2 regions of the Streptomyces sp. NPDC088762 genome follow, and region 2 is predicted to be linked to the other one. Evidence: predicted binding sites of a transcription regulator. Region 2 holds the regulator's gene; the other holds the start of a gene.

Region 1 (3,386 bases), on a different contig from region 2:
CGGGAAGGCCCCCGCCCCGCCGTGCGAAACGGCGGGACGGGGGCCTCTCGTATGCGCGGGCGCAGCGTCAGTGGCTGTGGCCGTGACCGTGGCCGTGACCGGCCTCGGCCTCTTCCTCGGCCGGCTTCTCGACGACCAGGGTCTCGGTCGTGAGCAGCAGGGAGGCGATGGAAGCGGCGTTCTCCAGCGCGGAGCGGGTCACCTTCACCGGGTCGATGACGCCGGCCTTGACCAGGTCGCCGTACTCGCCGGTGGCGGCGTTGAAGCCCTGGCCCTTCTCGAGCTCGGCGACCTTCGAGGTGATGACGTAACCCTCGAGACCGGCGTTCTCGGCGATCCAGCGCAGCGGCTCGACGGCGGCGCGGCGCACGACCGCGACACCGGTGGCCTCGTCGCCGGTCAGGCCGAGGTTGCCCTCGAGGACCTTGACGGCGTGGACGAGCGCGGAGCCACCGCCGGAGACGATGCCCTCCTCGACCGCGGCGCGGGTCGCCGAGATGGCGTCCTCGAGACGGTGCTTCTTCTCCTTCAGCTCCACCTCGGTGGCGGCGCCGACCTTGATGACGCAGACGCCGCCGGCGAGCTTCGCCAGGCGCTCCTGCAGCTTCTCGCGGTCCCAGTCGGAGTCCGTGGACTCGATCTCGGCCTTGATCTGGTTGACGCGGCCGAGAACGTCCTCGTGGCTGCCGCCACCGTCGACGATGGTCGTGTCGTCCTTGGAGATCGTGACGCGGCGGGCGGTGCCCAGCACGTCCAGACCGGCCTGGTCGAGCTTGAGGCCGACCTCCTCGGCGATGACGGTGGCACCGGTGAGGGTGGCCATGTCCTGGAGCATCGCCTTGCGGCGGTCACCGAAGCCGGGGGCCTTGACGGCGACCGCGTTGAAGGTGCCGCGGATCTTGTTGACGACGAGGGTGGAGAGCGCCTCGCCCTCGACGTCCTCGGCGATGATCAGCAGCGGCTTCGAGGCGCCGGCCTGGATGACCTTCTCGAGCAGCGGCAGGAGGTCCTGGATGGAGGAGATCTTGCCCTGGTTGATCAGGATGTACGGGTCGTCGAGGACGGCCTCCATACGCTCCTGGTCGGAGACCATGTAGGGGGAGAGGTAGCCCTTGTCGAAGGCCATGCCCTCGGTGAACTCCAGCTCCAGGCCGAAGGCGTTGGACTCCTCGACGGTGATGACACCGTCCTTGCCGACCTTGTCCATCGCCTCGGCGATGAGCTCGCCGACCTGGGTGTCCTGCGCGGAGAGCGCGGCCACGGCGGCGATGTCGGACTTGTCGTCGATCGGACGGGCGGTCGCGAGGAGGTCCTCGGACACGGCCTTGACCGCGGCGTCGATGCCCTTCTTCAGGGCGGCCGGGGAGGCGCCCGCGGCGACGTTGCGCAGACCCTCGCGGACCAGCGCCTGCGCCAGCACGGTGGCGGTGGTGGTGCCGTCACCCGCGATGTCGTTGGTCTTGGTCGCCACCTCCTTCACGAGCTGGGCGCCCAGGTTCTCGTACGGGTCGTCCAGCTCGACCTCGCGAGCGATGGTGACACCGTCGTTGGTGATGGTGGGGGCACCGAACTTCTTGTCGATGACGACGTTGCGGCCCTTGGGGCCGATCGTCACCTTGACCGTGTCGGCGAGCTTGTTGACGCCGCGCTCGAGGGCGCGACGGGCGTCCTCATCGAACTTCAGAATCTTCGGCATGGGAGCGGTTCAGCCCTCTCGTTGCGATCCTCGGCCGCTCACCGCGACCGCCTAGAACGAACTGCGCCCCTCGCCCCCCGGCATCAGCAGGGTGACCAGGGGCGCAGCTCAAAGCAAAACTGGAGAAGCGATTACTTCTCGACGATCGCGAGCACGTCGCGAGCCGAGAGGACGAGGTACTCCTCGCCGCTGTACTTCACTTCGGTGCCGCCGTACTTGCTGTACAGCACGATGTCGCCGACGCTGACGTCCAGCGGGAGACGCTGGCCGTCCTCGAAGCGGCCCGGGCCCACGGCGAGGACGACGCCCTCCTGGGGCTTCTCCTTCGCGGTGTCCGGGATGACCAGGCCGGAGGCCGTGGTCTGCTCGGCGTCGAGCGGCTGGACCACGATGCGGTCCTCAAGCGGCTTGATGGCAACCTTGGAGCTGGCGGTCGTCACGATCCGACCTCCCCCTTCGGAGATCCGGGGTTAACTGTCTGAGGTGGCGACCAGGTCGATCCGTCGTCGCGGGTGCCGGACCTGCCTGTCGCTGTGTTGGCACTCACCCGGGGCGAGTGCCAGGTGCGACACTATTCCGGCGATTAGCACTCGGTCAAGCGGAGTGCCAATTCTCGCCGCCAATGGCGTCATCCCGCACCCTCCGCACCCCTCCCGTCGAGGGGTGCCGGGGCGACGGGACAGGCTTCGGCCAGCCCTGCCGCGGGGTCCCGCCCAGCCCCCTCCTGGGGCTCGAAGGAACCACGACGAGGGCATCTTCGTCGTAGACGATATGAAGATAAAGCGCCTCATTGCCGAGCAGACCGGGCCCCAGGCCTACGCGAGCCCGAGCGCACCGGGCGCCGCCTCCGCCCCGCGAGAGGCATCACCCCCGCCGCCGCCCCCGTCCGCCCCCGCGGATCGTGGCGGCTTCCCGTGCGAGGACTGAAACCCCTGACGACGGCGGGCGCCCGCCGCCGCACCGAGGCGCTGCTCCTGCTCTTCGTCGTCGCCATCGCCGTCTTCGGCCACGCCTGCGCCGGCCTCGCCATGAACGGCGAGCTGCCGCCCAACCTCACCGGCTTCGCGATCAGCCTGTCGCTGCTCTCCCTCGTGGGGCACCTGGGCATCCGCCGGTTCGCGGCGTACGCGGATCCGCTGGTCTTCCCGCTCGCCATGCTGCTGACCGGGCTCGGGCTGGTACTGATCCACCGGCTCGACCAGGGGTACATCGAGCGGTACAACTCGGACGCGAACGCGCCCGGCCAGCTGATGTGGACGGTGGTCGGGGTCGCCGCCTGCCTCCTGGTGGTGGGGCTGCTGCGCGACCACCGGCTGCTGCAGCGCTTCATCTACATCACGATGGCCGTCGCGCTGGTGCTGCTGATCGCGCCGGCGTTCTTCGGCGCCGACACGTACGGCGCCAAGCGCTGGATCATCCTCTTCGGCTTCTCGCTCCAGCCCGGCGAGTTCGTGAAGATCATGATCGCGATCTTCTTCGCTGGGTACCTCGTCATCCACCGGGACTCGCTGGCCCTGACCGGCCGGAAGTTCCTCGGCATGCGGCTGCCCCCGATGCGCCAGCTCGGTCCGATCATCACCGTGTGGATCGTCTCCATGCTGGTGCTGGTCTTCGAACGCGACCTCGGCACGTCGCTGATCTTCTTCGGCGTCTTCGTGGTGATGCTCTACGTGGCCACCGAGCGCACCGG
Region 2 (3,386 bases):
CAGGAGGCGCCGCCCGCCATGGGAGCCTGCACGATCGGATGGCGGCAGAGACCGTTCGGTGCGGTGGACATGGACTGCATCGTGCCATGTCCCGCTCAGGGGGCCGAATCACCGCATTCGCCTGGCATAGTCCGCTTCCCGGCGTGGCCGGAACGGCTGCGGCGGGCCCGGCCGGGGGATGCGGCGAGCCCGGCCGGGGGCGTCCCCGGCCGGGCTCGGCGTATCGGATCGCGGGCCGGTCAGCGGCCGTTGAACGCGTCCTTCAGGCGGCTGAACAGGCCCTGCTGCCCCGGCGCGAACTGGCCCATCGGGCGCTCCTCGCCGCGCAGCTTCGCCAGCTGGCGCAGCAGTTCCTCCTGCTGGGCGTCCAGCTTGGTCGGGGTGGTGACCTCGACGTGGACGATCAGGTCCCCGCGCCCGCCGCCCCGCAGGTGCGTGACGCCCCGCCCGTGCAGCGGGATCGACTGCCCCGACCCGGTGCCGGGCCGGATGTCGATCTCCTCCATGCCGTCCAGCGTCTCCAGCGGGCACTTGGTGCCCAGGGCCGCCGCCGTCATGGGGATGGTGACCGTGCAGTGCAGGTCGTCCCCGCGCCGCTGGAAGGTCGGGTGCGGCAGCTCGTGGATCTCCACGTACAGGTCGCCGGCGGGGCCGCCGCCGGGGCCGACCTCACCCTCGCCCGAGAGCTGGATCCGGGTGCCGTTCTCGACGCCGGCCGGGATCTTGACCTTGAGGCTGCGGCGGGAGCGGACCCGGCCGTCGCCCGCGCACTCGGGGCACGGGGTGGGGACCACGGTGCCGAAGCCCTGGCACTGCGGGCAGGGGCGCGAGGTCATGACCTGGCCCAGGAAGGACCGGGTGACCTGCGAGACCTCACCGCGGCCGCGGCACATGTCACACGTCTGCGCCGAGGTGCCGGGGGCGGCGCCCTCACCGGAGCAGGTGGTGCAGACGACGGCCGTGTCGACCTGGATGTCCTTTTGGGTCCCGAAGGCCGCCTCGTCCAGCTCCAGGTCCAGGCGGATCATGGCGTCCTGGCCGCGGCGGGTCCGCGAGCGCGGGCCGCGCTGCGAGGCCTGGCCGAAGAAGGCGTCCATGATGTCGGAGAAGTTGCCGAAGCCGCCCGCGCCGAAGCCGCCGGCTCCGCCGCCACCGCCCGAGGAGGAGAGCGGGTCGCCGCCGAGGTCGTAGACCTGCTTCTTCTGCGGGTCCGAGAGGACCTCGTAGGCGGCGTTGATCTCCTTGAAACGCTCTTGCGTCTTGGGATCGGGGTTCACATCCGGGTGCAGCTCGCGCGCAAGCCGCCGGAATGCCTTCTTGATCTCGTCCTGCGATGCGTCGCGGCGCACGCCGAGAACGGCGTAGTAGTCCGTGGCCACTTACGACTCCGCCAGGATCTGTCCGACGTAACGTGCCACTGCGCGTACCGCTCCCATCGTTCCGGGGTAGTCCATGCGGGTCGGTCCGACCACGCCGAGCTTGGCGACGGTTTCGCCGCCCGAACCGTAACCGACCGAGACGACCGACGTGGAGTTCAGCCCCTCGTAGGCGTTCTCATGCCCGATCCGTACGGCCATTCCCGACTCATTGGCCTCGCCGAGCAGCTTGAGGAGCACGACCTGCTCCTCCAGCGCCTCGAGCACCGGCCTGATCGTCAGGGGAAAATCGTGTCCGAAGCGCGTGAGATTGGCGGTGCCGCCGATCATCAGCCGCTCCTCGGCTTCCTCGACCAGGGTTTCGAGGAGCGTCGCGAGCACGGTGGAGACGGTGCCGCGGTCCTCGGCCTCGAAGGATTCGGGGAGGTCCTGGACGAGTGGGGGGACATCGGTGAACCGGCGGCCGACGACCCTGCTGTTGAGCCGGGCCCGCAGATCCGCCAGCGAGGTCTCGCCGAAGGGCGCCGGGCAGTCGATCAGCCGCTGCTCGACGCGCCCGGTGTCCGTGATCAGTACGAGCATCAGCCGGGCCGGGGCCAGCGACAGCAGCTCGACGTGGCGCACGGTGGAGCGCGTCAGCGAGGGGTACTGGACGACCGCGACCTGCCGGGTGAGCTGCGCGAGCAGCCGCACGGTGCGGCCGACCACGTCGTCCAGGTCGACGGCGCCGTCGAGGAAGTTCTGGATGGCGCGGCGCTCGGGCGACGACAGCGGTTTGACCCCCGCCAGCTTGTCGACGAAGAGCCGGTAGCCCTTGTCGGTGGGGATCCGGCCGGCGCTGGTGTGGGGCTGGGCGATGTAGCCCTCTTCCTCCAGCACGGCCATGTCGTTGCGCACGGTGGCGGGCGAGACGCCGAGACGGTGCCGCTCGGTGAGCGCCTTGGAGCCGACGGGCTCCTCCGTCCCGACGTAGTCCTGGACGATGGCGCGCAGCACTTCGAGTCTGCGTTCGCTGAGCATCGCGCGCACCTCCAGCTGGTCCGTTGCCTTGTTCGTGGGCAGTTCGTTGGCACTCTGATCGTTCGAGTGCCAGAGATCCCCCCGCTCAGTGTACGGCCGGGTAGTAAGACCCTGGCAAGGGAGGCCCGCCAGGGTAGCGTCGCGGCATGGACGTGCGTTGGGAAGAGGCGGGCTGGGAACGGCTGACCGGGCGGACCGGCCGGAGGCGGCTTCCGGTGTGGGATTGCACGGTGGGGCTGGTGGTGGGGGACGAGTCGGTGCTCCTGATCGACCCCGGTTCCTGCCTGCGGGAGGGTGCCGCGGTGCGGGCCGAGGCGGAGCGGCTGACCGGACGGCACGTGACCCATATCGCATTCACGCACGGCCATTTCGATCACGTACTGGGCGGGGCCGCCTTCGCGGGGGCCGAGTTCTACGGTGCGGTCGGACTCGACGCGCTGCTGTCGACGGGTCGGGAGGCGCTGCGCGCGGACGCGGTCCGCCACGGCCTGGCCGAGGCGGAGGCCGCGGAGGCGGTGGACCTGCTGGTGCTGCCGAAGCACCTGGTGTCCGGGGAGTGGACGCTGGACCTGGGCGGGGTGCAGGTGCTGCTCGCCAACGTGGGACCGGGCCACACCGGGCACGACCTGGCCGTCTGCGTACCCGGCGAGCGGGAGGCGGTGTTCTGCGGGGACCTGGTGGAGGAGTCCGGCGAGCCGCAGGCGGGCACAGACGCCGTGCCGCGGCAGTGGCCCGCGGCCCTGGACCGGCTGCTGTCGCTGGGCGGCGAGGACGCGCTGTACGTGCCGGGTCACGGAGCGGTGGTCGACGCGGGCTTCGTGCGTGCGCAACGCGCCACACTGGCCGCCCGTTTCGGCGTGTCGGAGACGTGACGGCCGCGGCTCTCCTAGTGTCGGCCGGATGCGCGAGTACTCCCCCGACCTGACCCCGCAGTGGAAGCGCCCCAAGGCCGTGCCGGAAGTGCCGGCCGAGCCCGATCTGGTGGTCGAG

What was found. Region 2 encodes HrcA, which represses chaperone genes, less so after heat shock. Its sites were predicted from a motif close to TTNGCACTCNGNNNNNCNGAGTGCNAA; they were not measured.
Region 1: the regulator HrcA is predicted to act here: its motif matches at 2,280-2,306, upstream of groES (co-chaperone GroES).

What each region holds. Positions count from the first base shown of each region.
Region 1 is NZ_JBIVKT010000016.1:181,818-185,203, forward strand. It holds gene groL (chaperonin GroEL) at 68-1,696, opposite strand; gene groES (co-chaperone GroES) at 1,828-2,136, opposite strand; gene ACIP5M_RS29320 (FtsW/RodA/SpoVE family cell cycle protein) at 2,611-3,386, shown strand, end outside.
Region 2 is NZ_JBIVKT010000018.1:76,615-80,000, forward strand. It holds gene ACIP5M_RS30490 (nitronate monooxygenase) at 1-71, opposite strand, end outside; gene dnaJ (molecular chaperone DnaJ) at 240-1,379, opposite strand; gene hrcA (heat-inducible transcriptional repressor HrcA) at 1,380-2,396, opposite strand; gene ACIP5M_RS30505 (MBL fold metallo-hydrolase) at 2,543-3,268, shown strand; gene ACIP5M_RS30510 (DUF3097 domain-containing protein) at 3,297-3,386, shown strand, end outside.